Regions from separate parts of the Streptomyces sp. NPDC047869 genome, predicted to be linked through region 3. Evidence: riboswitches for the same ligand, from Rfam matches in the RefSeq annotation. Region 3 holds a riboswitch; each other region holds the start of a gene.
What was found. A riboswitch is a leader RNA that binds a small molecule or an ion and turns the genes downstream of it on or off. The one in region 3 is predicted to bind cyclic di-AMP.

Region 1 (7,661 bases), on a different contig from region 3:
CGGCTGCGCGCCGCCGTGCGCTGGTACGCGCCCACGGGCCAGGCCAAGGGCTGGCGGCTGTGGATCGAGGGCTGGGCGGTGTCGCTGCGAGAGCCGGCCCTGCGGGCGGTCACCCGGGACCTCGACCAGCGGTGGAAGGCGGCGATCGCCGAGGTCATCGCGGAGGGCGTGGCGGCGGGCGAGTTCACCTGCCCCGACCCCACGGGCACGGCCCTGCGGCTCACCGCCCTGCTCGACGGCCTGGCCGTGCAGCTCACGTCCTATCCGGGCGCGGTGCCACGCGCCCGCGCGCAGGAGTGGGTGAACGACGCCCTGGCCAGGGAACTGGGCCTGTAGCGCGCGGAGTCGACCGGCCGGAGCACCCCGGCCCGGAACACGGGCCGGGACTCCGGTGGGCGCGCGGGCGTGCCCCGCACCGCCGGGATCGCGGTACGGGGCACGGTCACGCCGCGCGCGGGGTCAGGCGACCGACGCGATGCGCATCTTGATGTCGTCCGGCGAGAGCGCGCCCTTCGCCGTGACGTGGTCCCCGGAGGACTCCCCGCGCAGTCGGCGGCCGATCCACGGGACGAGGTACTCGCGGGCCCAGTGGACGTCGTCCCGGCGGATCTCCAGGGTGCCCCGGGGCGGCAGCGGCGGCCAGGCCTGCTCCGGGTCGGCCGGGATCTCCAGGCCGAGGGCCTGACCGGCGCGCAGCGCCACGCGCGTGTGCCCCTCGGGCGAGAGGTGCAGCCGGTCGTTGTCCCAGGCCCTGCGGTCCTGGACGGACCTCAGGGACCACAGGTCGAGCACGGGGCAGCCGTACCGGTCGGCGATGGCGCGGACGTGCCCGTTGTAGGTGGCGATCTTGCCGCGCAGATGCTTGAGCACCGGCACGCCCCGGGTGTCGAAGCCGGTCGTCACCATCACCGTGCCCGCGGCCGCCGCGAGGGGGGCGAGGGCCCGCTCGAAGCGCTCGGCCACCTCGTCGGGGTCGGTGCCCGGCCGGATGATGTCGTTGCCGCCCGCACAGAAGGAGACGAGGTCCGGGGCCAGTTCGACGGCCCTCGGGAGCTGGTGCTCGACGATCTGGTCGAGCAGCTTCCCGCGGACCGCGAGGTTGGTGTACTTGAAGTCGCCCTCGGGCCGCCGGTCGGCGAGCAGGACCGCGAACCGGTCGGCCCAGCCGACGAACGCCCCGTCGGGCCCGGGGTCGCCGACGCCCTCGGTGAAGCTGTCCCCCACCGCCACGTACGACCCGATCACTGATGTGTTGTCACTCTTCGAATCGTCTGCCACGTCGGACCATGATTCACCTTCGGATGTGACTTACGCGACCGTAGGCAGGGGTTGACGAGCGGTGAGATGAGACACCCTTAAAGAAATTGCCAACCCAGGAATACGGCCGGTACGGGGACCGTCCGGACACACCGAAGGCCGGACCCGGGGATCGGGGGTCCGGCCTTCGGAGGCGTGTCAGGCAGGTGGGCGTGAGGAGCGTGTCCCTCGGCGCCGGTGGCTCAGAGGGCGACGCCGTGCGAGCGGAGGTAGGCGACCGGGTCCACGTCCGAGCCGTAGTTCGGCGTGGTGCGGATCTCGAAGTGCAGGTGCGGGCCGGTCACGTTGCCGGTGGCGCCGGAAAGGCCGACCTGCTGGCCCGGGGTCACCGTCTGACCGGCCGACACCGAGAGCTGCGAGAGGTGGGCGTACTGGGCGTAGTAGCCGTCGTTCAGCTTGATGACGACCTGGTTGCCGTACGCGCCGCCCCAGCCGGCGGAGACGACGGTGCCGGCGCCGACGGCCTTGAGGGAGGTGCCGGTGGGGACGACGAAGTCGACGCCCGTGTGGTAGCCGCTGGACCACATGCTGCCCGCCACGTGGTACGCGGTGCCGACGGTGGGCGCGGCGACCGGGAGGGTGTAGCCGGTGGCGGGGGCCGCCTCGGCGGCCTGGGTGGCCTGGGTGGCCTGGGTGGCCTGGGCCACCGGGGACGCCTGGGCCAACGGAGACGCCTGGGTGGCGGGGGTCGCCCGGGCGGTCTTCGCCGGCGCCTCCGCCCGGGCCTTCGAAGGCTGCGCGGGGGCGGGGGACTCGGCGCGGGTGGGGGCGGCGGCCTTCTTGCCGAGCGACAGCTTCAGACCCGGGTGGATCAGGGCCGGATTCTCGCCGACGGCCTGCCGGTTGTCCGCGTAGAGCCGGTGCCAGCCCCCGCTCACGTGCTGCTCGCCGGCGATCTTCGCGAGGCAGTCGCCGGACTTCACCGTGTAGGTGCGAACGCCAATGGCCTGCTGCGCGGCGGTCTTCCCGGCCGCCGTCTTCGCCACGGACTGCACGGTCTTTCCGGAGACGGGCTGCGCGGTGGCGGCGTGCGCTCCGGTGGCACCCAGCAGGGGCAGGGCCAGTGCGGCACCGCCGGTTCCGGCGACGGCGACGGAACGGGTGAAACGCTGGGTCTTGGGACGGCGGTGCTTACCCTTCGCGGGCATGACGCATTCCTCTCCGGCGCCTGCGAGGTGAGCTGTCGGGTTCGGGCTGGAGCTGCCCGGCCGCGCGGTGCGCGGCTGCACCCCGAGCCTGTCGCGGAGACCGGGACAGGCAGTCGTACCTGGCGGGTCCCCCGCTCCTGCCGCGCACGGGTCATGTGTGTGGGACTCCGGGCGGCGGCAGGATTCGGCGTTCCGTCCGGATTGATGGCGAACGTAAGCGAGCCCGACGCACGGAAACAAGCGACCGATTCCCGGCGTTCAGGTGCCAGAAGATCCAAATGGGAAATTCGTGGTCACGGTGCGTGAATTCGCACCCGCGCGGTCGAGTCAATTTCCCGTATTCGCTTGGGCATTAGGTGGACATGACGAACAGCGGACGGTCACGGTTATGACGCTCCTCACGCCCCGCTGCCCCAGGCGCCTTTATTCCACACCTAGTTGGAATGAACGGGCCACTCAGGACATAAGGGTCAGATGCGACACAGACGGAGAACTGCCGCATCCAGGTCGCCGCGCAGCCCGGTCGGCAGTCCGTGGTGCAGCAGAACGGCACCTCTGTGAACTTCGCCCGTTTCGCGGCATTCGTACGATGCCGTCGGGTCGAGTCCGCGCAGTCGTACGCGCGGTACCGGCTCTCCGTAGCTCTGCGTCTGGAGCCAGGCCAGGACCACCGCCTCGTCCCCGAGCACGTACTGGACGGCGCTCAGGCCGCCCGTCGGGGGCCGCAGCCGGTACAGGTCGCCGCGCTGGACGAGCGGCCGGATCTCCTTGTAGAGGGCCACCCACTCCCTGGCTTCGGCCAGTTCCTCGTCGGTCCACTCGGTGAGGTCGCCGCCGATACCGAGCACACCCGCCATGGAGCTGACGAACCGGAAGCGCAGGGCGCTGATCCTGCCGTTGAGCTGGGTGTTCGGGCTGTCGGTGACCCAGGCCGCCATCACGCGCGCGGGGTGGATCTGGCTGAAGCCGTGCTGGATGGCGAGCCGGTCCAGCGGGTCGGTGTTGTCGGAGGTCCACACCTGGTCGGTGCGGCTCAGCACACCGAGGTCGATCCGGCCGCCGCCCCCTGAGCAGGACTCGAAGGCGACCCGGGGGTGGGCGGCGCGCAGCCGGTCCAGCAGGGCGTACAGCGCGCGGACGTGGTCGACCCACAGGCGCTGCGGGTACGGCTCCCCCGGCCAGCCGGCGTCGGTGAAGCAGCGGTTGAAGTCCCACTTCACATAGTCGATCGGGGCGCCGGACAGCAGGGCGTCCAGCCGCTCCCACAGGTACTCCTGGACGTCCTCCCGGGCGAGGTTGAGGACGAGTTGGTTGCGCAGTTCCGTCCGCCTGCGGCCCGGCTGGTACTGCACCCAGTCGGGGTGGGCCCGGTACAGGTCGCTGTCCGGGTTGACCATCTCGGGCTCGACCCAGACACCGAACCGCATGCCGAGGCCGTGCACCTGGTCCGCCAGGGGCCCGAGGCCGTGCGGGAACCGGTCGGGGTTGGGGGTCCAGTCCCCGAGCCCGGCCCGGTCGCTGGTGCGGGCCCCGAACCAGCCGTCGTCGACGACGAACAGCTCGACGCCGATGCCGGCCGCGCGCCGGGCGAGCGCCGCCTGCCGCTCCTCGGAGATGTCGAAGAACGTCGCCTCCCAGGAGTTGAACAGCACCGGCCGGTCCCGCTCGGCGTCCGGGATCACATGCGCACGCTGGTAGGCGTGCCAGGTCCGGCTGGCCCCGCCGAAGCCACCGTCGCTCCACAGGCCCGCGAAGACGGGGGTGCTGTACGACTCCCCCGGCGCCAGGAGCAGCAGGCCCGAGTCGTCGTGGCCGGCCCCGCCGGTGATCTGCACGCGCGCGTCCGGGAGTTGGGCGACGGCGATCCGCCAGGAGCCGGACCAGCCGAGCGCGCAGCCGTAGACCTCGCCGCGTTCCTCGGTGGCGTCGGTGTCGAGGGCGACCCAGGGCAGGTGCTGGTGGCCGGTGTGGCCGCGGCGGCTGCCGATGACCTTCTCGCCGTGGGTGAGCGGCGCGCGGGTGAGCAGGGACTCGGCGGCCCAGCGGCCGTGCAGCTGGGACAGCCGCCAGCCGTCGCGTTCGGGCAGGGTCCAGGTGGCGGCGTCGGCGCGCAGCAGCTCCACGCGCGTGTGCCCGCCGTTCTCCAGGGTGACCCGGCGCTCCACGACGTCACCGCGCATCCGGTAGTGCAGGGTGATCGCCAGTCCGTCGTCGTCGAAGCGCAGCCGCAGCTCCGCGCCGTCGGTGCCGTCTCCCGTCCCGTCCCGGTCGCATTCGTACGACACGAAGCGCCATTCGGTGCCGCGCCGCTCGTCGGTGCGCACACAGAGGGCGGGACGGACGAAGCGGGGGCCGCCCTCGACGGGGTACTCCTCGCGGCCGTCGAGCGGGGACTCGAAGGGCCGGTAGACGGGCAGCGGGCTCAGGGCCAGGGCCTCGGCGTCGGCGAGCGCGATGCGGGGCCCCCAGTGGAGGTGGAGCAGTTCGTGCGCCTCGGTCAGGTGCAGGGCATAGCTGCTGGTGGGCCCCGACAGGAGCCAGGTGCGTCCGTTCTCGGCGATGTCCACCATCGAGACCTCACAGGTGTCAACAGATCCGCGCAGGTGCGCACATCATCGGGGCCGGTACGCTCCGGTGGCAACGCCTGTGGACAACTCGTTGCCCGAGATGATCGATGTCGTATCGTCGACGGAGCGCCCGCCGGCGAGCCGAGCCGACGGGGTCCGACCGGGAGGAGCCCCCGTGACGCAGCAGGTCCCGTCGACCGAGCCCGATCTGGCCGGAGTGCGCAACTTCCGTGACGTGGGCGGACTGCCGACCGAGGACGGCCGGCGGGTGCGCTCGGGGGTGCTTTTCCGCAGCGGCCACCTCGCGCACGCGACGGACGAGGACGCGGCCTTCCTCGGCTCCCTGGGCCTGCACACGGTGTTCGACTTCCGCAACGCGGCCGACCAGAAGCTGGAGGGCCCGGACGTCGCCCTGCCGGGCGTGCGGAACGTGAACCTGCCGCTGAGCGACCCGGCGGACGGTGCCGAGTTCTGGAAGATGGTCCGCGACGGCGACCTCGACCAGTTGCGCGGCATCCTCGCGGACGGCAAGGGCGCCGCCCGGATGGTCGCCTCCTACCGGAAGATCGTGACCGAACGCACCGCCGAGCACTCCCGTGTGCTGCACGCGCTGGCCGAGGACAGCGTCCCCGCGCTGATGCACTGCGCCGCGGGCAAGGACCGGGCGGGCATCTCCATAGCGGTGACCCTGCTCGCCGTGGGCGTGGAGCGCGACGCGATCGTCGCCGACTACCTGGAGTCCAACGCCAAGCACCGCCGCTACAAGGTGCGCCGCAACGGCAGCCCCGACTCCGCGTACACCCCCGAGGTGATGGACCTGCTCAGCCCGCTCTTCGACGCGCGCGCGGAGTATCTGCAGGCGGCGTTCGGGAGCATCGAGGCGACCTGGGGCGGGCTCGACGCCTACTTCGAGCAGGGCCTCGGACTGACCTCGCGGACCCGTGAGCGGCTGCGGGAGCGCCTGCTCGACTGACCTCCGTCAGCTCTTGGCGCCCACCGCGAACAGCAGGTAGAGGAACGCGGCGAACAGGTGGCCCACGGCGATGTAGATGATCAGCCGGATCCACAGGGAACGGGGGAACTTCTCCTCGAAGTCGCTCATGGCAGCTCTCCAGTCAGGGGGCCCAGGCACAGCGCGGCCGTGGGGCTCTGCAGCAGGGTGTGGACGAACAGAAGCTCCACGCCGTCCTGGTCCTCGGCGGCCAGGCGGTGCGGGGTGAGGGAGTCGAAGTGCGCGCTGTCGCCGGGGGCGAGCAGGTGCGCGGTGTCACCGAGGCGCAGCCGGAGACGCCCCTTCAGGACGTGCAGCCACTCCTCGCCGGGATGGACGCGCACGATGTCGCCCTGCGTGCCGTACGGCACCCGGACACGCAGCGCCTGCATGCCCCGTCCGGACGCGCCGGCCTGGAAGTAGGTCCAGCCGCCCGCGCGGGTGGGCTCCATGTCGGCGGCGCGGACGATGGCGTCCCGGTCGGCGACCCGCTCGCCCAGCAGTTCGGAGACGGTCGTACCGTAGATACGGGCGAGCGCGAGCAGCATCGGCAGCGAGGGCTGGCGCCCGCCGGTCTCCAGCCGGGAGAGGTGGGCGGGCGAGAGCCCGGCGGTGCGGGCCGCCGCCTCCAGGGTGAGGCCGGTGCGCCGGCGCAGGGCGCGGAGCTGCGGCGCCACGGCGGGCAGGTCGTCGCCCTCGCCCGCCGGTGGCGAGGCTTCTGAGGCGTTCATGCCTCCATTGAGCCGCAGGTTTGCCTCTGTGGCAAATTTCTTGCCTCAGAGGCAAACCCATCCGGCGGTCGCGCTCAGCGGTTGCCCACCGCCTGTTTGATCAGCGTCTTCCCGAAGTCCCACATCAGTCCGCCGCCGCTGTGCGCGTCGTCCATGACGGCGGTGAAGGCGGCGACGAACCGGTCCACATCGGCTTCGTCGATGATCAGCGGCGGGATGAGCTTGATCACCTCCAGATGGTCACCGGAGACCTGCGTGAGGATCTGGTGGCGCTGGAGCAGCGGGACGACGACCATCTGCGCGAACAGGCCCTTGCGGGCGGCCTGCAGCATGGTCCAGCGGCCGCGCAGCTTCAGCGAGGAGGGCCGCCCGAACTCGATGCCGATCATCAGGCCCCGGCCGCGCACGTCCGCCAGCAGCTCGTACCGGTCGATCAGCGCGGTGAGCCGCGACTTCAGCAGCTCGCCGGTGGCCCGCACCCCGGCGACGATCTGCTCGTTCTCCATGACCGACAGCACGGCGAGCCCGGCGGCCATGGCCTGGGCGTTGGCGCCGAAGCTGGCCGAGTGGACCAGGACGCGGTCCATGGACGAGTAGACCTTCTTGAAGATCCACTCCTTGCCCAGGGTGGCGCCGACCGGTACGTAGCCGCCGGACAGCGCCTTGGCCACGCACACCAGGTCCGGCTCCACGCCCTCCTCGTGCTGGTAGGCGTAGAAGTCGCCGGTGCGGCCGAGGCCGGTCTGCACCTCGTCGGCGATCAGCAGCGCCTTGTGGCGGTGCAGCAGCTCCTGGGCGGCGCGCAGATAGCCGGGCGGTGCCTCGTGCACCCCCTTGCCCTGGATGGGCTCGACGATCAGGGCGGCCACGTCGCCCTTCTTCAGCTCCCTGGCCAGCGCGCCGAGGT
Region 2 (7,661 bases), on a different contig from region 3:
TCCCGCACGGCGGCCCGGGTGGCCGCGGTCATGTCGACCTCGTGGTCGAGCTGCACCACGCCGATGGCGCCCAGGACGCGGACGTCCTTCACCCTCGGCAGCGCGGCGGCCGGTGCCAGGCCCGCCCGCAGGCCCGCCTCGATCCGCCGGACCTCCGCCCGCCAGTCCTGCCCGAGCAGCAGGCCGATCGAGGCACAGGCCACGGCCGCCGCCAGCGGGTTGCCCATGAACGTCGGGCCGTGGGCGAGCACCGGCACCTCGCCCCGCGAGATGCCGTCCGCCACCCGCGCCGTGCACAGCGTGGCCGCCATGGTGAGATAGCCGCCGGTCAGCGCCTTGCCCACGCACATCACGTCCGGGGTTACGCCCGCGTGGTCCGCCGCGAACAGCGCGCCGGTGCGCCCGAATCCGGTGGCGATCTCGTCGAACACCAGCAGCACGCCGTGCTCGTCGCACGCCTCGCGCAGCACCCGCAGATACGCGGGGGAGTGGAACCGCATCCCGCCGGCCCCCTGCACCACCGGCTCCACGATCACCGCGGCCAGCTCGTCGGCGTGCCGCCCGATCAGCTCACGCAACCGCAGTGCGTACGGCTCCTCGTACTCGGCCGGCGGAGCGTCCGCGAACACCTGACGCGGCAGCACACCGGTCCACAGGTCGTGCATCCCGCCGTCGGGGTCGCACACCGACATCGGGTTCCAGGTGTCCCCGTGGTAGCCGCCGCGCCAGGTCAGCAGCCGCTGCTTGGCCGGGCGGCCGAGCGAACGCCAGTACTGCAGGCACATCTTCACCGCGACCTCGACCGACACCGAGCCGGAGTCGGCGAGGAACACATGCTCGAGCCCCTCTGGAGACATGTCGACAAGGAGCTTCGCCAGCCGGACGGCGGGCTCGTGCGTGAGCCCGCCGAACATGACGTGGCTCATCCGCCCGAGCTGCTCACGGGCCGCCTCGTTGAGGACGGGGTGGTTGTAGCCGTGGATCGCCGACCACCACGAGGACATGCCGTCGACCAGCTCGCCCGAGCCGTCGGCCGGGCGCAGTCTGACCCCGCTCGCCGACTCCACGACGAGCGGTTCGGCGCGCCCGGGCATCGGACCGTACGGATGCCACACATGCCGCCGGTCCAGCTCCAGCAGCTCGGGCACGCTCAGGCCGGGCAGGTCAGGCATTGGGCGCGAGATCCGTTCCGGCGCCCCGGCGGCGCACGGCGACCAGGTCGGTGCGCGCCTCGTTCGCCGCGGGCTCCGGTGCGGACGCCGTACCGCAGACACCGCCGCCCTCGTGCGAACCGCAGCCCGCCTCCGCGTGCGAACCGCAGCCCGCCTCCGCACCCGACCCGCACCCGGCGCTTCCGTGGGAGCCGCAGCCGCCGGCGGCGGCCGCCGCCCGGTGCTCGGGCAGGGTCACCTGCTCGGCGCCCTCCACCTCGAACCCGGCGTCCGCGATCATCTCCAGGTCGGCCTTGCCCGCCTGGCCCTCACTGGTCAGGTAGTCGCCCAGGAAGATGGAGTTGGCCAGGTTCAGGGCCAGGGGCTGCATGGTGCGCAGGTGGACCTCGCGGCCGCCCGCGATGCGCACCTCGGCGTCCGGGCAGACGAAGCGCACCATGGCGAGGATGCGCAGACAGCGCTGCGGGGTGAGGTTCCACTCCTTGCCGAGCGGGGTCCCCTCGAACGGGATCAGGAAGTTCACCGGAACGGAGTCCGGGTCGAGCTCGCGCAGCGAGAAGACGACGTCCACCAGGTCCTCGTCGCTCTCGCCCATACCGGCGATCAGCCCGGAGCAGGCGGACAGCCCGGCGGCGTGCGCCTTGTTCACCGTGTCCACCCGGTCGGCGTACGTGTGGGTGGTGGTGATGTCCCCGTACGTGGCCTCGGAGGTGTTCAGGTTGTGGTTGTAGGCGTCCGCGCCCGCCTCGCGCAGCCGTTCGGCCTGGCCGTCGGAGAGCAGGCCGAGACAGGCGCACACCTCGACGTTCTCGTGCTGGTCCTTGATGGTCCGGATGGTCTCGGAGACCCGGTCCACGTCCCGGTCCGTGGGGCCGCGCCCGGACGCCACCAGGCAGACCCGCTTGGCGCCGCCCGCGAGGCCCGCGGCGGCGGCCTCGGAGGCCTCGCCGGGCTTCAGCCAGGTGTACTTGAGGATGCCGGCGGTGGAGCCGAGCCGCTGGGAGCAGTAGGAGCAGTCCTCAGGGCACAGGCCGGACTTGAGGTTGACCAGATAGTTGAGTTTCACGCGCCGGCCGAACCAGTGCCGGCGCACCTTGCCGGCCGCGGCCACCACATCGAGCAGGTCGTCGTCGGAGGTGGCGAGCACGGCGAGAGCCTCGTCGCGGGTCGGCGACTCGCGCCGAAGCCCCTTGTCCACCAGCGTGTTCAGCAGGTCCATGAGGCACGATCCTGTCCTACGGGACCGCCTCGGGCCAAGGAGAGTTTGCACAACGGAGACGGTTCACCGTGTGGGTATTGCCACACCCTGGGTGGAGGGCCGTACGGCTAGTGTCTGTCCGCTACCTACAAAAGCCCCGGAGGACCCATGGCGTTCGGCTGGATCGACGAGCAGGCCGAGGCGCGCCGTCGCGCCGGACTCGTACGGACCCTGCGCCCGCGCCCGGCCGACTCGCCGCTGCTGGACCTGGCGAGCAACGACTACCTGGGTCTCGCCCACCATCCCGAGGTCGCCGAGGGAGCGGCCGGGGCCGCCCGGACCTGGGGCGGCGGGTCCACCGGTTCCCGGCTGGTCACCGGTACCACCGAGCTGCACACCGAGCTCGAGCGGGAACTGGCGGACTTCTGCGGCTTCGAGGCGGCCCTGGTCTTCTCCTCCGGCTACGCCGCCAACCTGGCCGCGGTCACCGCGCTCGGCCCGCACGGGTCCCTGATCGTGTCCGACGCGGGCAACCACGCCTCGCTCATCGACGGCTGCCGGCTCGCCCGGGGCAACACCCAGGTGGTCGGGCACGCCGACCCGGAGGCCGTGGGCAAGGCGCTGGGCACGCACCCGGGACCGGCGATCGCCGTCTCCGACACGGTGTTCTCCGTCGACGGCGACGCGGCACCGCTGGCCGCCCTGGCCGAGGCGTGCCGTGAGCACGGCGCGGGCCTGGTCCTGGACGACGCGCACGGGCTCGGGGTGCTGGGCGACGGCGGCCGGGGCGCCCCGTACGCCGCCGGGCTCGCGGGCGCCGCGGACGTGGTCGTCACGGCGACACTGTCGAAGTCGCTCGGCAGCCAGGGCGGTGTGGTGCTGGGGCCGGCCCGGGTCGTCGCCCACCTGGTCAACGCCGCCCGCACGTTCATCTTCGACACCGGTCTCGCCCCCGCGGCCGTGGGCGCCGCGCTCGCGGCGCTGAGGCTGCTGCGGCGCGAGCCGTCGCGGGCGGAACGGGCCCGCGCGGTCGCCGCCGAACTGCACGCACGGCTGACCGCCGCGGGTCTGGAGGCGGTACGACCGGACGCCGCGGTGGTCTCCGTGCGGGCTCCGTCCCCGGAGCAGGCCGTGCGCTGGGCGGCCGACTGCCGTACGGCAGGCCTGGCCGTGGGCTGCTTCCGTCCTCCTTCCGTGCCCGACGGCATCTCGCGGCTGCGGCTGACCGCCCGTGCGGACCTCTCCGGGGCCGAGATCGAACGCGCTGTACGTGTGATTCGCGAGGCGCGACCATGAGTCGGCGTGACACGGCCGCACGTCTGGCGAAAGTGATCGGATCTGATCAGTAGGGGTCGGCCCGCCGGCCGGTGGTCAGGTCGGGTTCGACCCGGTCACCGGAGCGTTGCCACGAAGCCCGCCCAGCTCCCGGGGGAGAAGAGCAGCGCGGGTCCGGCCGGAGCCTTGGAGTCGCGCACGGCGAGCAGTCCGGCCCACGGGCCGGAGTGCGGCCGGGCCGTCTCCACGCAGTTGTTCGCTCCGGTGCTGTAGCTGCTGCGCAGCCACCGCACGTCGTGCAGATCGGTACTGGCTGGGACGTTCCGAGGCAGTGCTGTCATGGTGCCTCCTTACGCGCCGTCACCTATCCCGGCGATGTAGTCCAACGATTCCTCGGGTGAAAGGGCGTGGAACTGAAGGGTGTCGAAGGCCTCGGCGTAGGCCATGAGGTCTTCTTTCCGTTCCAGGTAGAGGCTACTCGTCAACTGGTCGAGAACAACCACGTCCAGATCAGAAGTGCGCGGAAATGAGAAGATAACGAAAGGCCCGGTGAGGCCGACATGCGCCCCCGCCGCGAACGGCAGTACCTGGAGCCGCACTTGGGGCAGCCGGGCGGCCTCCATCAGCCGTTCCAGTTGCCGCGCCATCACCTCGGGGCCGCCGACCTCCCGCCTGAGCACCGCCTCGTCCAGTACCGCGGTCAGCTCCAGCGGCGGCTCGGACCGGAGCACGTCCTGCCTCGCCAGCCGCACCTCCACCAGGGCGTCCAGCCGCTCCTCGTCCACTCCCTCCACCGCTGCCCGGGTCACCGCGCGAGCGTATTCCGGCGTCTGCAGAAGGCCGGGAACCACCGTGGTCTCCAGGGTGCGCATCCCGCTCGCCTGCGACTCCAGACTGATGAAGTCGCGGTAGGTGGGCGGCAGGACGCCCCGGTACGCGTGCCACCAGCGGTTGCGGCCGCCCGCGTCCCCCGAGCCCGTCAACATCAGGAGCATGTCGCGCAGTTGCCGGTCCCGGACGTCGTAGGCGTCGAGGAGTAACCGCACGTCCGCCGGCCTCACCCCACTGGCGCCGGTCTCGATGCGGCTCACCTTCGACTGGTGCCAGCCCACCAGAAGGGCCGCCTCGCCACTGGTGAGCCCGGCCCCGGTGCGCAGCGCACGCAGTTCGGCGCCCAGCTTGCGGCGCCGCACCGCGGGACCGTTCTGCATGGGAACTCCTTACTCCTTCCGGGCCGCCCGGATACGGTCTCGCGTCGCAGAGTTCACCGCTTCGGGCGACAGATATATGCATATCTTGGTGGATCGCTCCCCTGACCGGCCCGGTGATGGCAGTCTGGCGAAGAAGCACCAGTCCGGGACCGTACTCGAACCATCCGCTCCTCGTCGGACTGCGGTCCCGTGGGAAAGGGACGACGTCGCCATGGCAGACCACCTGGAAGCATCCGTCACTCTGCCGAGCGATCCCGCCTCGGTCTCCGCGGCCCGTTCCTACGTGGTGGGCACCCTCGCGGAGTGGGGCCTGCCGTCGGACACCGACGTGGCCGACACCGTGCGACTCATCGTCTCCGAACTCGCCACCAACGCCGTGCAGCACACCTTCGGTCAGTCACCCACCTTCACGGTCGACATCGCGCTGGACCGTGACGAACACCTGCGCATCGGCGTCACGGACAGCCATCCGCGCTTTCCGAAGAGACTGCCCGCCGCCGTCCAGCAGGACAACGGGCGCGGCATGGTCATCATCCGCTGGCTCACCGCCGAGTGCGGCGGCAGACTCCGCGTCCGCCCCACCCGCGAGGGCGGCAAGACGGTGTCGATCGAACTGCCGTGGACCCCCCAGGGGGAGCAGCTCACGGCGGCCGGGCAGCAGGAACCCTAGAAGAGGAACTGCGGAAGCCGGGGGACCACGGCCCGGCGCGCGGCCCTGCGGCCGCCCCGGCGGCTCGCCACGGAGCCGGACGCGGCCGCGCCGCCCCGGGGCCGCCCGCGTGCTTCAGGCGGGCACCGGGACGGCGCCGACGGTCAGGGGGAGCGGCCCTGCTGCTGGAGCCGCTCCAGGGGCGGGGCGGGGTCAGCTGACCCGGCCGTACCAGACGCTCCGTGTCCAGATCTTCTCGAGCCGCACCACGGCCCCGGTCTTCGGGGCGTGCCAGATCTTGCCCTTCCCGGCGTAGATGCCGACGTGGTAAACGCTGGATCCAGAGTGGAAGAAGACCAGGTCACCGGCCCTGCGGTGGCCGGCGGAAATATGCCGGGTCCGGTTGTACTGCTGGGCTGCCGTACGCGGCAGCTTCTTGCCCGCCTTCTTGAACGAGTAGAGCGTCAGACCCGAGCAGTCGAATCGGCGCGGACCGGTTGCCCCGTACTGGTAAGGGGAGCCCTTCTTGGAGGCGGCGATGTGCAGAGCCTTCGTCGCCAGCGTGGCGGCCGAGGCCTCGCCGGCCAGGCCGGGCACGGCGATGGAGCCGCCCACCGCTGCAAGCGTAAGAGCCGAGGCCGTACCGGCCCGGGCCATCATCGACGGGACACGATTCAGCGCAGTCATGCGCAACCCTTCGTCAGCCGCCTGTGAAGGATGACCTGTCGGATTCGGGCTGGCGAAGTGGCCCGGCCGCGTTGCCGCGGCTTCACCCCAAGGGCTGCTCGGCACGACCGTCCGTCTGCGACGAACGTCCGTCCCGGCGACCCGTCTTGCCTGGGTCCTCCACTCCTGCCGATCCACTCCTGTCGACCGGTCATCCGGGCGGCGGCAGGACTCGGCGTCCGCACGGATCGCCCCGCCGCGGTGGCGGGGGCTTGTCGTCAGACAGGGATCTTCACTCACAGGTGTCCGAAAATCCCAACGGAACCGGGGATTTGTGGCGTTACTCACCACTCACCCGTTCGGGTGGACACTGCTCTGTTCGAGTTGCCGTCAACTCCCGGACGTAGCCCCGGACCTGGGAAGAAGCACCTCCGCGCACGTCCTTGATCCGCCGATCGCGCAAGTCGGAGGGTCAGAAAAACAGCCTGGAGATACTCCGGCCGGGGGTACGTCGTTCGGGCCGTTTCAACTCCACGCCGGGCGGACCGTCGACGATCGGGTCCACCCGGCGCGGGAACCGGCGTCCGGGTCAGCCCACGCAATCGGGCGGGAGCACGACGCGCGCGGTACGGCGCTCACCGTCGAGCACCCGCAGCGCCCGTGCCAGCGTGTCCCCGTGCAGCTCCGCCTCGCCCCGCCGGTGCATCAGGGCGAGCGCGTCGCGCAGCTCGGCCGCCTTGCGCACCAGGGCCTGCGCCGCGCGCAGCCCGCTGTAGGTGTCTCCCGGCCGCGCCGGGTTGATCCGGCCGAGCAGGTCGACCGCCTCCAGGTAACGGTCGATCAGCTCGCCCTCGGCCCTGGTCAGCGCGGGCAGCGGCGGAAGCTCCGGCGGCAGCATCGGCGGGTCACTCCGCCCGCTCGGCGCCGGGGGCGGTCTTGCGGCTCGGGACGACACCGTCCACCAGTCCGTACGCCAGCGCGCCCCGCGCGTCCAGCACCAGATCCCGCTCCAGGTCCTGGCCGACCTGCTCCGGCGTGCGCCCGGTGTGCCGGACCAGCATCTCCTCCATCAGCGCCCGCATCCGGGTCAGCTCCCCGGCCTGGATGAGGAGGTCGCTCGGCTGTCCCTGGGCCGGTTCGGGCAGCGCGGGCTGCTCGAGCACCACGCGCGCGCCCGGCAGGATGAAGCGCTTGCCCGGGGCGCCGGCCGCGAGCAGGACCGCGGCGGCGGAGGCGGCCTGGCCCAGGCAGTAGGTCTCCACGTCGCAGCGGACGTAGCGCATCGTGTCGTAGACGGCGGTCATGGCGCCGAACGAGCCGCCCGGGCAGTTGAGGTACAGCGTGATGTCCCGGTCCGGCGCGGTGTGTTCGAGTTGCATGAACTGGCTGATCACATCGGTCGCCGCGGCGTCGTCGAGAGCTGACCCGAGGAAGACGACCCGGTTCTCGAACAGCTTCGAGTAGGGATCGAGCGTGCGGTCCCGGCCCGT
Region 3 (7,661 bases):
GTGGTGCGGACCGTCTCGACGTGTCCGGGTGCCGTACGCTCCAGCACGGCCATCCCCTCCTGCGTCAGCACCGCGAGACTGCTGCGCCGGTCCCAGCGGCAGTCCTCCCGGCGCACCAGCCCGTCCCGCTCCAGCCTGGTCACCGCGTAGGTCAGCCTGCTGCGGGTGATCTTCAGGGTCTCGGCGAGGTCGGTCATGCGCAGTCGCCGCTCGGGCGCCTCGGAGAGGTTGGCCAGCACGGAGTAGAACAGGTGGGGCATGCCGGCCTCCTGCTGGAGCTGCCGGTCGATGGCGTCCTCCAGCAGCCGGGAGGCGGCGATGTAGGCGCGCCAGGCGCGCTGCTCCTCGGGAGTGAGCCAGCGGGTCGTCATGTCGCCAGTGTAAGTTTGTTTCAAACTTGAACCAAGACTCCGCCGGGGTCTTCGCGAGGGAGCGCGCCGATGCCGTACCCGTACGTCCTGCTGTCCGCCGCCGTCTCCCTCGACGGCTACCTGGACGACACCGGCCCCGACCGGCTGCTGCTCTCCGGCCCGGCCGACTTCGACCGCGTCGACGAGGTGAGGGCCTCGGTGGACGCCATCCTGATCGGCGCCGGCACCATCCGCGCCGACAACCCCCGGCTCCTCGTCAACTCGCCCGGGCGGCGCGCCGCCCGGGTGGCCGAGGGCCGGCCCGCGTACCCCCTGAAGATCGCCGTCACCGCCTCCGGCGACCTCGACCCGGCCGCGCACTTCTGGCACACCGGCGGCGAGAAGCTCGTGTACACCACGGACCGGGGCGCCGGGCGGGCCGCCCGCGTCCTCGGCGCGACCGCCGACGTGGTGACCCTCGGCCCCGAGCTCGACTGGCGCGCCCTGCTGGAGCACCTGCACGACGTGCGCGGAGTGCGGCGCCTGATGGTCGAGGGCGGCGGAACCGTCCACACCCAGCTCCTCCAGCAGGGTCTCGCCGACGAACTCCAGCTCGTCCTCGCCCCGCTCTTCGTCGGTGACCCGGCCGCCCCGCGCCTGTTCGGCCCGGGGGCGTACCAGGGCGGCCGGCTCCGGCTCACCGAGTCCCGCCGCATCGAGGACGTCGTCCTCATGCGCTACGAACCCACCGCCCCCGGCACCGGCCCCGCGCCGGCCGCCGCCGACCGGCGCTGGCTGGCCACCGCCTGCGAGCTGGCCGCCCTGTGCCCGCCCTCCCGCACCGCGTTCAGCGTCGGCGCGGTCGTGGTGGCCGCCGACGGCACCGAGCTGGCCCGCGGCCACTCGCGCGAGGGCGGCGACCCCGTGGTGCACGCCGAGGAGGCGGCCCTGGCGAAGCTGGACCCGGCCGACCCCCGGCTGCCCGGTGCCACCGTCTACAGCAGCCTGGAGCCCTGCTCGCGCCGCGCCTCCCGCCCCGCACCCTGTGCCGAGCTGATCATGCGCGCGGGCGTGCGCCGGGTGGTCACGGCCTGGCGGGAGCCGGACACCTTCGTCCCCGGCGCCGACGGCAGCGGGGTGCTGGCGGCCGCCGGTGTGGACGTCATCCTGCTCCCCGAGTACGAGGGCCCCGCCAAGGCGCCGAACGCCCATCTGCTGCCCTGAGCGGCACCGCGCGGAAACGTGTGTGCCGAGCACTCCGCGGATGGCGTATGCTTGAGACACAACGACGCGGGGTGGAGCAGCTCGGTAGCTCGCTGGGCTCATAACCCAGAGGTCGCAGGTTCAAATCCTGTCCCCGCTACTGAAGACTCAGGGCCGGAATCCAGTACATGGATTCCGGCCCTGAGTGTTTCCCGCCCGGCTCCCGCCGGATACCGAGGGAGCCGCGCCCACAAGGCGAGTGGCGTACGTCACAGCAGGTCATCCGCTCGGGCCACAGCAGTCGCCCGCCTCCCGCGCCCCCGCCACGCTGGTCGTACGTCGAGGACACGGGAGACCAGCAGTGCGCCCTGGTGAGGTGGAGGAGAGCCCGTACCCCAGGGCGGGCGACAGGTTCCCCGGCGGACCCGTCCCGGACCCGGGCCCCGGCCCCGTGCCCCTGCCGCCGGAACGGGGCCGCCGCCGCGTCGCGCGCACCCTGCCCCACGCCCTCTCCCTCCTGCTCATCGCGGGCGGGCTGCTGTACGACCTGCTCACCCCGCGCGACTTCACCGCCGTGCCCTTCTTCACCGCCGCTCCGCTGGTCGCCGCGCCCCTGGCCTCGCTGCGCACCACGCTCCTCACCGGGCTGGCCGCCCTGGCCGCCACCTATGTGGTGCACGCCCACTTCGGCCCGGGCCTGGACGTCAACACCGTCACCCAGATCGTCACCGTGGCCACGGTCGCCCTGCTGGCCGTCGTCATCAACCGGGTCGTACGCCTCGGCGACCGGCGGCTCGCCTCCGTCCGGGAGATCGCCGAGGCCGCCCAGCGGGCCGTGCTGCCCGAGCCCGCTCCCCGCATCGCCGGCCTCGACATCGCGGCCCGGTACGAGGCGGCGCAGGAGGGCGCGTTCATCGGCGGCGACCTGTACGCGGTGCAGGACGGCCCGCACGGCGTACGGCTGGTCGTCGGGGACGTGCGCGGCAAGGGGATGGGCGCGGTCGCCGCCGTCGCCGTGGTGATCGGGGCGTTCCGGGAGGCCGCCGAGCACGAGGCCACGCTGGAGGCGGTCGCCGGGCGGCTGGAGCGGGCGCTGGCCCGCGAGGGCACCCGGCGCGGGGTCGACGCACTGGAGGGCTTCACCACCGTCGTCCTCGCCGAACTGCCCCACGGGGAAGGGGTGGTGCGGGTCGTCAACCGCGGTCATCCGCCGCCCCTGCTGCTGCACGCCGACGGCACGCTGCGCGCCCTGACCGCTGACGACCCCGCGCTGCCGCTCGGCATGGGCGACCTCGGCCGGTGGCCCGACCGCGCGGCCGAGTACCGCTTCCCGGCCGGTTCCACCCTGCTGCTGTACACCGACGGCCTCACCGAGGCCCGTGACGCCCACGGCCGGTTCTACGATCCGGTGCGCCGGCTCGCCGGGCGCCGCTTCCCCGACCCGCCCACTCTGCTCATCCGGCTCGCCGCGGAGGTCAGGCGGCACTCCGGGGGCGGCATGGCGGACGACATGGCGCTGCTGGCCGTACGCCGGCCCGGGGCGGATGTGACCAACAGTGATCGGACGGCAGCCCTCCGCTTCACTGCTGAGTCACCATCAAAAACTCCGTGACTCCTGAATGCGGGTCAACTCGCCCCTTTTTCACGGCCGTGCGGCGTACGTCCACCCTCGGGAACATTAATGATCAAGCCGAACGGCTTGGAATCTCACAGGTGGGTCTATTAACGTTCGATAACGCAGCGCGGTCGTCCCAGCCGTCACAAGAGGCGGCTCCGTGCGCACGCGCCGAATCCCGCAAGGGAACCGGGGAACCACCACCTTGGGGTGAATCACGCGGATGCCACCGTGAACCGATCGGGTTCTCGGTACGTATACGCGCGTAGGAGACCTTCCTGCTCCGAACCCGTCAGCTAACCCGGTAGGCGGAGGAAGGAAAGGAGTACGCCCGCGTGGCGTCCAACCGGCCTGCCCCCGAAGCCCCCTACGTGCCCAGCCAGCGTGACACCGAAACATTCGGCTACGGCGGCTACAGCGCCGAAGAGGGTCCCTGGGAGGAATGGAACCCCACCGAGGAGTCCATCCGTCCCGTACGCGGCCGGCACCGCGTCGCCAAGCAGCGCGGCGGGCTCGCCCGCAGCTCCACCGTCCTCGGCGTCGGCGTCATAGCGGCAGTCGGCGCGGGCGGCATGGCCAGTGCCCACACCGGCAAGCCGCCGGTGTCCATCTCGATGCCCGACCTGCCCTCCGTCGGCTCCCTGTTCGACGACGACCACTCCGAGGCGTCCAAGGCCACCACGGCCTCACTCAGCTCGGTCGGCACCACCGCCGCCGACAGTGAGCAGGACGCCTCCGACGCGGGGGAGACCCTGCGCAACCGGATCATGACGCAGGCCGAGCAGCAGCAGAGCAAGGCCGACTCCACGGCCACCGCGGCAGCGGCCGCCGCCGCCGGGCAGAAGGCCGCCGACGCGGCCGCCAAGGCGCAGAAGGAGGCCAAGGCCGAGGCCGAGGCCAAGGCCGCCGAGGCCAAGAAGGAGGCCGAGGCCGCCGCCGCGAAGAAGGCCGAGGCGGAGCGGCTGGCCGAGCTGGCCAAGCAGTACACGCTGCCGACGTCCTCGTACACGATCACCTCGACCTTCGGCCAGGCCGGTTCGATGTGGTCCTCCGGCTACCACACCGGCCTCGACTTCGCCGCGCCCACCGGCACGCTGATCAAGGCCATCCACAGCGGCACCGTCACCGAGGCGGGCTGGGCCGGCGCCTACGGCTACCGCACCGTCCTCACCCTCGACGACGGCACCGAGCTCTGGTTCTGCCACCAGTCCTCGATCAGCGTCTCCGCCGGCCAGAAGGTCAGCACCGGCGACGTCATCGGACGTGTCGGCGCCACCGGCAACGTCACCGGCCCGCACCTGCACCTGGAGGTCCACCCCGGCGGCGCGGCCACCGGCATCGACCCGATGGCGTGGCTGCACGGCAAGGGCCTCAACCCCTGAGCCCGGCCCGGGCCTCCTGACCCCGGCCCCCGGCATCTCGATCCGGCAGCCCTGACGCCCCGGCGTCAGGGCTGCGGCCGTGTTCACACACCGTTCGCACGGTCCCGGAATGGGCGGTACCGGGGTGATCGTTGTAACCGGACATGACTGCTTCTCTGCGCAAACTCGGCTCCTCCGACCTCGAGGTCTTCCCGCTCGCCCTCGGCGGCAACGTCTTCGGCTGGACCGCCGACGAGGAGACCTCCTTCGCCGTCCTCGACGCCTACACGGGGGCCGGCGGCAACTTCGTCGACACCGCCGACTCCTACTCGGCGTGGATCGAGGGCAACGAGGGCGGCGAGTCGGAGACGATCATCGGCAAGTGGCTCAAGGCCCGCGGCAACCGCTCCGACGTCGTCGTCGCGACCAAGGTCAGCCAGCACCCGGAGTACCAGGGCCTCACCGCGGCCAACATCAAGGCCGCCGCCGACGCCTCCCTGCGCCGCCTGGACACCGACTACATCGACCTCTACTACACGCACTTCGACAAGCCCGAGGTGCCGGTGGAGGAGATCGTCGGGGCCCTGGACGAGCTGGTGAAGGCGGGCAAGGTCCGGCAGATCGCCGCCTCCAACATCAGCCCCGAGCGGCTGCGGGCCTCCCTCGACTTCTCCGACCGCGAGGGCCTGGCCCGGTACGTGGCCCTCCAGCCCCACTACAACCTGGTCTCCCGCGACACCTACGAGGGTCCGCTGCAGGACCTCGCCGCCCGTGAGGGCCTCGCGGCGGTCCCGTACTTCGCCCTCGCCTCCGGCTTCCTGACCGGCAAGTACCGCCCCGGCACGACGGTCGACAGCGCCCGCGCCGGCTCGGCCGCCAAGCATCTGGACTCCGAGCGCGGTCAGCGGGTGCTCACGGCCCTGGACGAGATCGCCGGCGCCCACGACGCCCCCGTCGCCACGGTCGCCCTCGCCTGGCTGGCCGCCCAGCCGACGGTCACGGCCCCCATCGCCTCGGCCCGCACGGTGGAACAGCTCCCGGCGCTGCTGGGCGTGGCGGAGCTGCGGCTCACCCAGGACGAGGTGGACCGCCTGAACCAGGCCTCCGCCTGACCCCGGCCGGCGGCCAGTGCCGGCTAGGGCCGGTACGGGTGGCACCCGGGGTACCGGGCCGGCGGCCCGGGCGGGTTTCCGTACGGCGCCGCCTGGTTTCCGTACGGCGCCGCCTGGTTCCCGTACGGCACCGTCTGGTTGCCGTACGGCGCCGCCGGATACCCGTAGGGCACCGCCGGGTGCCCGTATGCCGCCGGGTGCCCGTACGCCCCCGGATGCCCGGCGGGCATGGCCGGATACCCGTACCGCCCCCAGTACGCCGAGGTCGCCGGCATCGGGGCCACGGTCCTGGCCGCGTGCTCCAGCGCCGGCCGGGCCACCTCCCGGCGCCGCCACAGCTCGGCGAGCAGCTCCTGCTCCCGCGCGGCGGAATCGGCGCCGGCCCGTCCCCGCCGCCCCCGGTGCCGCAGGAAGGCCAGCGAGGTGGCGTACGCCTCGTACTGCGCGACCGCCCGCGCGGCGGGCCGCCCGCCGAAGTGGCGGCGGGCGTGGTCCCGGGCGGCGCGGCGCGCCCGCATCGACCCGAGGACAAACGGCTCGGCCGGCCCGAGCCACCCCGCGAACACATACGCCGGCAGTTCCTCCCGCACGGTCCGCAGCTCCCGCTGCCGGGTCCAGACCGCCAGCCAGGTCAGCAGCCCGAACGCGGGCACCATGAAGGCGGCGTAGACGGCGAGGAACCCGAACTGGCCGAAGGTGGCGGAGCCGTTCCACAGGGCGTGCATGCTCATCGCCAGCAGCAGTCCGCCGAGCGGGACCAGCACGCGCCGGGCGGGCTGCCGTTCGGTCGAGAGCGCCGCGACGCCGAAGCCGATGCCGGTGAGCACGGTGAACAGGGGATGCGCGAACGGGGACATCACGACGCGCACGAAGAAGGTGGCGGCGGTGACGGAGGCGATGCCGTGGCCGCCGCTGAGCTGGTCGGTCCCGAATGCCGTTCCCAGGTAGAGGATGTTCTCGGTGAACGCGAAGCCGGTGGCGGTGACCCCGGCTATCACCACGCCGTCGACGATCCCGGTGAAGTCCCGTCTGCGGAAGAGGAAGACCAGCAGCACGGCCGCGGCCTTCGCCGACTCCTCCACGACCGGCGCTATCAGGGTGGCGCCCAGGGTGTCGGCACCGGCGGGATCGGCGGTCGAGGTGGCTATCCACTTCGTCGCGAAACTGTTGGCGACGATGGCTATCAGCGCCGCCGCGCAGGCGCCCCAGGCGAACGCGAAGACCAGGTTCCGCGAGGGGCCGGGCTCGACCCGGTCCAGCCAGCGGAAGGCGGCGAGGAGCCAGGGCACGGGCAGCACGGCGAGCCCGAGACCGACCAGGAAGCCCGTGGTGCCGGTCTGCCGGCGCACCAGCGCCAGGATGACCAGGCCGGACAGCGCCAGCAGCGTGATCAGCGCCCCGTAGCGCACCCACCGGCGCTGCCACCAGTGCGGGTGCGTTCCGCTTCCGGGGCCGGGGGAGTAGCTCGGGTACGGAGGACTGATGGCCACGGCATCGACCCTAACGGTGACCGGGGAACGGGCTGGTGCTGGTGCTGGTGCTGGTGCTGGTCGGAAGGACAGGGCCTAGCGATCCCGGTGCGGTACGCGGCGGAAGAGCAGATCGTTCACCACGTGTCCCTTTTCCAGCCCCTGTCCCTCGAAACGGGTCAGCGGCCGGAACTGCGGACGCGGCGCGAAACCGCCGTCCGCCCGGGTGTTCTCGAAGTCCGGGTGCGCGGTGAGCACCTCGAGCATCTGCTCGGCGTACGGCTCCCAGTCGGTCGCGCAGTGCACGACCGCACCCGGCCTGAGCCGGCTCGCGGCCAGCGTCAGGAACTCGGGCTGGATCAGCCGCCGCTTGTGGTGCCGCTTCTTGGGCCAGGGGTCGGGGAAGTACACGCGCAGCCCGTCGAGCGAGTCGGGCGCGAGCATCTCCCGGAGCAGGATGATGGCGTCGCCGTTGGCCACCCGGACGTTGGACAGCCCGCTCTGGTCGGCGAGATTGAGCAGGTTGCCCTGGCCAGGGGTGTGCACGTCGA
Region 4 (7,661 bases), on a different contig from region 3:
GGTGCGTGCCTCGCGCAGCGGGACCGTCCGCTCGGCGAGGTCGAGGGCGGCCTCGACGTCCGCCCGTATGGCCGCGATCCGCTCTTCGGTGGGCGGGTCGGTGACCTTGCCCTCGTGCACCAGGTGCCGTTCGGTCATCCGCACGCAGCCGACGTCCACGGACCGCGCGGCCCGTACGTGGTCGTCGCCGACGACGAACTCGGTGGAGCCGCCGCCGATGTCCACGACGAGGTAGGGGCGGGGCAGGTCGTCGCGGCCCCGGAGCTCGTTGGTCGCGCCGGTGAAGGAGAACTCGGCCTCCTGCTCGCCGGTGATGACCTCGGGCTCGACGCCGAGGATGTCCACGACACCGCGCACGAAGTCGTCCCGGTTCTCCGCGTCCCGGGAGGCGGAGGTGGCCACGAAGCGGATCCTCTCCGCGCCGTGCTCCTTGATGACCTCGGCGTACTCGCGGCAGGCGGCGAAGGTGCGCTCCAACGCCTCGGGGGCGAGCCGGCCGGTGCGGTCGACGCCCTGGCCGAGCCGCACGATCGTCATCCGCCGGTCCAGTTCGACGAGTTCACCGGTCACGGGATCGGCGTCGGCGACCAGCAGGCGGATGGAGTTCGTACCGCAGTCGACGGCGGCCACGCGGGTCACTTCTCGTCCTCCCCGGCCGGCTCGCACGGCGTCACGCACGGTCCCTTGCTCCACCACTCGGGGAGCATCGCGATGGCCTCGTCGCCGAGCGGGTTGACGCCCGGTCCGGCGGCCAGCGAGTGGGCCACCAGCACGTGCAGGCACTTCACCCGGTCCGGCATGCCGCCGGCGCTCGGGAAGCCCGCCAGCACCTCGATCTCGTCCCGGCGCCGGATGTAGTCCTCGTGGGCGGCCCGGTAGGCGGCGGCCAGCTCGGGGTCGGTCCCCAGCCGCTCGGTCATCTCCTTCATGACGCCGTCCGCCTCCAGCGTGCCGATCGCCGAGTTGGCGCGCGGGCACGTCAGGTAGTACGTCGTCGGGAAGGGCGTGCCGTCGGGCAGCCGGGGCGCCGTCTCCACGACGTCCGGCTGACCACAGGGGCAGCGGTGCGCGATGGCCCGCAGGCCCCGCGGCGGGCGGCCCAGCTGCTGCTTGAAGGCCTCGACGTCCGCGTCGGTGGGCTCGGTGCGCGGAGTGGGCGGCGGAGGCGTTTCCATGACTGCTTTCAGGGTGGCTTTCTGTCGGTGGCCGGCCCGCGGGCCGGTTACTGGTGGCGGCCGGTGGCCGGCCGGGGTCCGGTCACTGGTCGGAGGCGTCCGCCTTGTCGACCCCGTCCCAGACGTTCGCGTACCAGGGCCGGCGGGCGGCCCCGAGGTCCGCGCGGGACTGCTTGGCCTCGCCCGGGTCGACGACGACGTAGCCGGTCTCGCCGGGCATCACATAGTGCAGCCGGCGCCGGATCTGCTGCTCGGCGTAGGCGTCGTCCTGCCAGCGCGCCTTGAGGTCACGCAGCTGCTCGACGCGCTGCCGGGCCTGCCCCCGCTCCCGCTGGAGGTCGGAGATCTCGGCGCGCTGGGAGACGTACTGCCGCATCGGGTAGGCGAGGGCGACGATCAGCGAGCACAGCACCAGTGCCAGCAGGGCCGCGCGGCCGGTGAGCCGGGAGCGGCGGGCCTGCCGTTTGGTCTGGGAGCGGTAGACCCTGGCCGCGGTCTGCTCGCCGAGCGCGCGCAGCCTGGTGGCGGTGGAGAAACGGTCCCGGTCCTTGACGGCCATCTGGCTCTCCGCCTCCCCTTCCACGTGCGTACGTCCCCGCACACGGTACGGGACCGGGTACGGGGACGTACGTACGACTGGCTGATATCCGGGTCGTCCCGTTCGGATCGGCCCGGCGGAGGTCAGCCCTTGGAGACCTCGGTGTGGCCGCGGAAGCGCGGGAAGGCGCTGCGGCCGGCGTACACCGCGGCGTCGTCGAGGATCTCCTCGATGCGCAGCAGCTGGTTGTACTTGGCGACGCGCTCGGAGCGGGCCGGGGCGCCGGTCTTGATCTGGCCGCAGTTGGTGGCGACGGCCAGGTCGGCGATGGTGACGTCCTCGGTCTCACCGGAGCGGTGGGACATCATGCACTTGAAGCCGTTGCGCTGGGCCAGCTCGACGGCGTCCAGGGTCTCGGTGAGCGAGCCGATCTGGTTCACCTTGACCAGCAGGGCGTTGGCGGCACCCTCGTCGATGCCGCGGGCGAGGCGCTCGGGGTTGGTGACGAACAGGTCGTCGCCGACGAGCTGGACCTTGTCGCCGAGCTTGTCGGTGATGATCTTCCAGCCGGCCCAGTCGTCCTCGAACAGCGGGTCCTCGATGGAGACGAGCGGGTAGGCCGCGACGAGCTCCTCGTAGTACTCCGTCATCTCGGCGGCGGAGCGGTCCTTGCCCTCGAAGAGGTACTTGCCGTCCTTGTAGAACTCGGAGGCGGCGACGTCGAGCGCGAGGGCGATCTGCTCGCCGGGCGCGTAGCCGGCTTCCTTGATGGCCTCGAGGATGAGGTCGAGGGCCTCGCGGTTGGAGCCGAGGTTCGGGGCGAACCCGCCCTCGTCGCCGAGGCCGGTGGACAGGCCCTTGCTCTTCAGGACCTTCTTCAGCGTGTGGTAGACCTCGGTGCCCCAGCGCAGGGCCTCGGAGAAGGACTCCGCGCCGATCGGAGCGATCATGAACTCCTGGATGTCCACGTTGGAGTCGGCGTGCGAGCCGCCGTTCAGGATGTTCATCATCGGCACCGGCAGCAGGTGCGCGTTCGGGCCGCCCAGGTAGCGGAACAGCGGCAGGTCGCTGGCCTCGGAGGCGGCGTGCGCGACGGCGAGGGAGACGCCGAGGATGGCGTTGGCGCCGAGCGAGCCCTTGTTGTCGGTGGCGTCCAGGTCGAACATGGCCTGGTCGATCAGGCGCTGCTCGGTGGCGTCGTAGCCGACCAGCTCCGGGCCGATCTGCTCGATGACGGCGAGGACGGCCTTCTCGACGCCCTTGCCCTGGTAGCGGTTGGGGTCGCCGTCACGGAGCTCGATGGCCTCGAAGGCACCGGTGGAGGCACCGGACGGCACGGCGGCACGACCCGTGCTGCCGTCGTCGAGGCCGACCTCGACCTCGACCGTGGGGTTGCCTCGGGAGTCCAGGATTTCCCGGGCTACGACGACGTCGATGGACGGCACGAGCATCTCCTTCATGGATGTGACGCTGGAAGTGCGGGGCGGGGTGCCTTTCGGCTCTGCCTTGCGACTAGAGCCTAACCGTCCAAGGGGCGTCGGCCACCGACCGACCGTCCCGTGGACAGAGAGACGGTACCCATTGTTCCTGTCCGGAACAAAGCGGTTCGGTGAGGTTCCGCGAACCAATGGGGGAAGGGGGCGGGAAAAAACACAGCCCCGCCCCGGTGCGTACGGGGGAACACGCACCGGGGCGGGGAGCCCGTGGGGGACGGGAGGAATGGCCCTCACGAGGCCTTCAGCTTGGGGGACGGCCTTGTGAGGGCACTGTGGTTCCGGTCGGAGCCAGGCGTCACTTCAGGTGCAGCTGCTGGCCCGGGTAGATGAGGTCGGCGTCCTGGACGATGTCCTTGTTCAGCTTGAAGAGCTTCTGCCAGCCGCCGTCGACCTTGTGCTTCTCGGCGATGGTGCCGAGGGTGTCGCCCTTGACCACCTTGTACTCGCCGTCGCCCTTCTTGACCTTCTTACCGGTCGGGGTGGTGACGGTCTTCTTCGCGCTCGCGGCCGGACGCTCGCTGGAACGGGAGGCGGCCTGCTGGTCGCCGGCGCGGGTGGCGGTGCTGCCCGAGGAGGTGCTCTTGGAGGAGCCGCTCGGGGCGGAGCCGCTGTAGGGGGTGCTCGACAGGCCCTTGCCGCACACCGGCCAGGCGCCCTTGCCCTGGGCGGCGAGGACCTTCTCGGCGACGGCTATCTGCTGGGCCTTGGAGGCCTGGTTGGCCTGGCCGGCGTACTGCGTGCCGCCGTAGGCGGCCCAGGTGGAGGCGGAGAACTGCAGACCGCCGTAGTAGCCGTTGCCGGTGTTGATGGACCAGTTGCCACCGGACTCGCACTGGGCGACCGCGTCCCACTCGGAGGTGGTGGCGGCGGAGGCGTTGCCGGCCGCCATCAGCGGGGCGGCGACGGCGGCGCCGGTAACACCGGCGAGCGCGATGGCACGGGTGGCCTTGGACGGACGACGGTGCTTGCCCTTGCTGGAGAACAGCATGGATGGATCCCCTCACCGACGCCTGCGAGGTGAGCTGTCGGGTTCGGGCCGGTTGAGTTGCCCGGCCGCGGGCCCGCTTTCACGGGCCGCGGCTCCACCCCTAGCCGGTTCCAGCGCGACCGCTGGTTCCGGCACTTACCTTGGGTCCCCCGCTCCTGCCTACGGCGCTTTACGCGACGACTGTTCCCGGGCGGCCGCTGGCAGGATTCGGCGTTGCGACAGCCGGGGCTCGTGGTGACGAGCGGTCACGACCGTAGACACGCGATCGAGGGAATTTCAAAGACGATCAGGGCTTCTGAGACTCATCCCACACTTTCACCGAAGCGGACATCAATGCCCAATCCGGTCGTCAACTACCGCTGCTTTTGGCCCGTTTCGCTACCGACTTCCAGGGTCTGACCGGCGGAGATGTGGTTCGGGTCGGTACCGATGGCCTTCTTGTTCCGGGCGTACAGCTCGTGCCATCCGCCGTCCACGTCAAGGGAGTCGGCGATGGAGGCGAGGGTGTCGCCCTCATGCACGGTGTAGGTGTCCGTCCCGCGGGAGGCGTGCTTCCCCGACGAGGAGGCGCTCTGACCGTTTGTCACGCTTTCGTCCGCACTGCCGCCGCGGTGACGTCCGCCACTGCTGAGTGCTCCGGTGTCGACGAGGCTCCAAGAACCGCCGGTCTGCAATGAATTGTCCGAGTCTTCCACGACCGGGTCCGGGGTCGCGGACTCGCTCCCCTGTGACTCCTCGGCGCGCGGCGAGGTGGATTCGTCGGACTCGGGAGTGCCCGTGCCCGTGTCCGACCCCTTGGAGCCGGCACTCTTGCCCGCGCCCGGGGACGACTTGCCGGCCGAGCCCGAGGAAGAGTCGGAGCCGGAGTCGGAGGAGTCGGGCGAGGAGGTGGAATCCGGCAGACCGGACGAGTCGGGATCACCGGCGGAATCGGACGAGTCCGTGGAGCCGGAGGAGTCGCCGGACCCGCCATGGTCCGAGCCGGACTTCCCGGAGCCTCCGACGCCCGTGTCGACGTCCAGGGACCCGGAGTCGGAGGTCAGGCCGGAGAGCAGGGCACAGGTGGTCCAGGGCGTGGTGCCCTTGTCGGCGAGGATCTTCTCGGCGACGGCGATCTGCTGGGAACGGCTCGCCAGGTCGGCGGTGGCGGCGTACTTGGTGCCGCCGTAGGCGTTCCAGTCGTCCTGGGAGATCTGCAGTCCGCCGTAGTACCCGTTGCCCGTGTCGGCGCTCCACGAGCCGCCGCTCTCGCACTCGGCGACCTTGTCCCAGGTCGTGCCGTCGGCCGCGTTGGCGCTAGCGGCACCTAGGAGCGGGATGGCGATGGCGGAGCCGGTCACTCCGGCCGCGACGAGAAGAGCCGGAGCCTGACGGGGGCGACGGTGACGACCGTTCCCGGAGAGCATGCGGAAGCCTTTCGTGCGACAGCGGGAGCGACGCGGCACCCAATGCTCGGGCCGCGTTGATGGGTGAACGTATAGGCACACGATCACTTGTCACAAGTTCATGCCGCACAGATCACATGAAGATCACAAAGTTGAACGCCCGTCATGTTTACGGTTGTACGGGCTGTTCCTTGGCCGGGGTGAACTCCACGGGCAGGGTGCGCAGCCCGCGCATGATGAGCCCGCCGCGCCAGCGCAGGTCGGCCGGATCGGCCGCGAGCCGCAGGTCGGGGAGGCGGGTGAGGAGCGTGGCGAGCGCGGTCCGGCCCTCCAGCCGGGCGAGCGGGGCGCCGAGGCAGTAGTGGATGCCGTGGCCGTAGCCAAGGTGCTGGTTGTCCCCGCGGGCGAGGTCGAGGACGTCGGGACCGGCGAACCGCTCCGGGTCCCGGTCGGCGGCGGCGAGGACGACGAGCACCGGGTCGCCGGCCGCGATCTCCTGCCCGCCGAGGGTCAGCGGCCCGGTGGCGAACCGCCAGGTGGCCAGCTCGACCGGGCCGTCGTAGCGGAGCAGTTCCTCGATACCGGTCTCCAGCAGACCCTGTTCGCCGCGGGCGAGGGAGTCCTGCAGCCGGTGGCGCTGCTCCGGGTGGTTGAGCAGGGCGTAGGTACCGTTGCCGATGAGGTTGACGGTCGTCTCGAAGCCGGCGAACAGAAGGATGAAGGCCATCGCGGCGGCCTCGTTCTCGGTGAGGTGCTCACCGTGGTCGGAGGCGCGGATCAGGCCGGAGATCAGGTCCTCGCCCGGGGTGGGCTCGGCCGGCAGTGCCGCACGCTTGCGGTGGATCAGCTCGGCGAGGTAGCCGCGCATCTTCTTCACCGACCGGGCGACCCCACCGCGCGGTCCTCCGCCGTGCCTGATCATCATCCCGGCCCAGTCGCGGAAGTCGTCCTGGTCCTCGCGCGGGACGCCGAGCAGGTCGCAGATGGCGTAGATGGGCAGCGGGAAGGCGAACTCGTGGATGAGGTCGGCGGAGCCCGTCCTCGCGAACCGGTCGATGAGGTCGTCGGTCAGCTCCTGCACCCGGGGCGCGAACTCGGCGACCCGGCGCGGCGTGAACGCCTTGCTGACCAGCCTGCGCAGCCTGGTGTGGTCCGGCGGGTCGATGTTCAGCAGGTGCGTCATCAACTCGGCCTTGCGCTCACCCGGGATACCGGTCTTGCCCTTGGCGTGCGCGGGCTCGTCGTGGTGCGCGGGGTTCTTGCTCAGCCGCTGGTCGGCGAGGGCCTGCCGGGCGTCGGCGTACCGGGTTACCAGCCAGGCCTCGACCCCGCTGGGCAGCCGCGTCCGGCGCACGGGCTCGTGCTCGCGCAGCCAGGCGTAGGCGGGGTAGGGGTCGGCGGCGAACTCCCAGGTGAACAGTTCCGGGGCGGTGCTGGGCGGGGCGGGCTGGTCGGTCACTCCTCGACGGTATCGGTCACGGACGCCTGCTCCGCGGCGCGGGTGTCAGCTCTCGGCCGCCCGTATCGCGTCCCGGTACACCCGCGCCGCCGCGCGCAGGGCCGCCTCCGGGTCCACACCGGCGGACTCGGCGCGGACCGCCAGGGCCAGCAGCTCGTAGCCGATGCCCTCGCCCTCGGGCAGCGGCACCTCCAGGCCCGCCGTGCGGGTGCGGGAGGCGAGCTTGGCGGCGAGGGCCAGGCCGGGCTGGCCGAGGGGTACGCCCTCGGTGACCGAGGTGCGCCGCTTCTCCTCGGCCTTGGTGCGCAGCCAGTGCTCCTTGACGTCCTCCGGGGTCTCGGCCGTCTCGTCGCCGAAGACGTGCGGGTGACGGTGGATCAGCTTGGCGACGATGCCGCCGGCCACGTCGTCGACGGAGAACGGCGCCTCCGGGTCCTCCTCGGCGATACGGGAGTGGAAGACGACCTGGAGCAGGACGTCGCCCAGCTCCTCGCGCAGTTCCTCCCGGTCGCCGGCCTCGATCGCCTCGACCAGTTCGTACGCCTCCTCGATCCCGTACTTCGCCAGGCCCAGGTGGGTCTGCCGGGACGACCAGGGGCATTCGACCCGGATGCGGTCCA

Region 1: another riboswitch for cyclic di-AMP. It lies ahead of AB0924_RS23320 (peptidoglycan DD-metalloendopeptidase family protein); the one in region 3 lies ahead of AB0924_RS37860 (M23 family metallopeptidase).
Region 2: another riboswitch for cyclic di-AMP. It lies ahead of AB0924_RS18675 (C40 family peptidase); the one in region 3 lies ahead of AB0924_RS37860 (M23 family metallopeptidase).
Region 4: another riboswitch for cyclic di-AMP. It lies ahead of AB0924_RS10425 (transglycosylase family protein); the one in region 3 lies ahead of AB0924_RS37860 (M23 family metallopeptidase).

The regions. Positions count from the first base shown of each region.
Region 1 is NZ_JBEYRK010000018.1:101,656-109,316, reverse strand. It holds gene AB0924_RS23330 (TetR/AcrR family transcriptional regulator) at 1-336, shown strand, start outside; gene AB0924_RS23325 (SGNH/GDSL hydrolase family protein) at 460-1,245, opposite strand; gene AB0924_RS23320 (peptidoglycan DD-metalloendopeptidase family protein) at 1,500-2,465, opposite strand; cyclic di-AMP (ydaO/yuaA leader) riboswitch at 2,470-2,665, opposite strand; gene AB0924_RS23315 (alpha-galactosidase) at 2,936-5,035, opposite strand; gene AB0924_RS23310 (tyrosine-protein phosphatase) at 5,208-6,005, shown strand; gene AB0924_RS23305 (DUF6126 family protein) at 6,012-6,134, opposite strand; gene AB0924_RS23300 (XRE family transcriptional regulator) at 6,131-6,754, opposite strand; gene AB0924_RS23295 (aspartate aminotransferase family protein) at 6,829-7,661, opposite strand, start outside.
Region 2 is NZ_JBEYRK010000013.1:51,624-59,284, reverse strand. It holds gene AB0924_RS18705 (adenosylmethionine--8-amino-7-oxononanoate transaminase) at 1-1,172, opposite strand, end outside; gene bioB (biotin synthase BioB) at 1,165-2,391, opposite strand; gene AB0924_RS18695 (8-amino-7-oxononanoate synthase) at 2,539-3,666, shown strand; gene AB0924_RS18690 (DUF397 domain-containing protein) at 3,762-3,986, opposite strand; gene AB0924_RS18685 (helix-turn-helix transcriptional regulator) at 3,996-4,856, opposite strand; gene AB0924_RS18680 (ATP-binding protein) at 5,068-5,526, shown strand; gene AB0924_RS18675 (C40 family peptidase) at 5,719-6,192, opposite strand; cyclic di-AMP (ydaO/yuaA leader) riboswitch at 6,196-6,419, opposite strand; gene AB0924_RS18670 (hypothetical protein) at 6,761-7,069, opposite strand; gene AB0924_RS18665 (ATP-dependent Clp protease proteolytic subunit) at 7,077-7,661, opposite strand, start outside.
Region 3 is NZ_JBEYRK010000054.1:15,575-23,235, reverse strand. It holds gene AB0924_RS37880 (MarR family transcriptional regulator) at 1-371, opposite strand, end outside; gene AB0924_RS37875 (dihydrofolate reductase family protein) at 441-1,574, shown strand; tRNA gene AB0924_RS37870 (tRNA-Met) at 1,640-1,713, shown strand; gene AB0924_RS37865 (PP2C family protein-serine/threonine phosphatase) at 1,915-3,165, shown strand; cyclic di-AMP (ydaO/yuaA leader) riboswitch at 3,328-3,496, shown strand; gene AB0924_RS37860 (M23 family metallopeptidase) at 3,504-4,550, shown strand; gene AB0924_RS37855 (aldo/keto reductase) at 4,694-5,641, shown strand; gene AB0924_RS37850 (PrsW family glutamic-type intramembrane protease) at 5,665-7,131, opposite strand; gene trmB (tRNA (guanosine(46)-N7)-methyltransferase TrmB) at 7,207-7,661, opposite strand, start outside.
Region 4 is NZ_JBEYRK010000006.1:82,833-90,493, forward strand. It holds gene AB0924_RS10405 (Ppx/GppA phosphatase family protein) at 1-639, opposite strand, end outside; gene AB0924_RS10410 (DUF501 domain-containing protein) at 636-1,175, opposite strand; gene AB0924_RS10415 (septum formation initiator family protein) at 1,258-1,734, opposite strand; gene eno (phosphopyruvate hydratase) at 1,857-3,164, opposite strand; gene AB0924_RS10425 (transglycosylase family protein) at 3,505-4,197, opposite strand; cyclic di-AMP (ydaO/yuaA leader) riboswitch at 4,202-4,374, opposite strand; gene AB0924_RS10430 (transglycosylase family protein) at 4,551-5,603, opposite strand; gene AB0924_RS10435 (cytochrome P450) at 5,752-7,041, opposite strand; gene AB0924_RS10440 (nucleoside triphosphate pyrophosphohydrolase) at 7,087-7,661, opposite strand, start outside.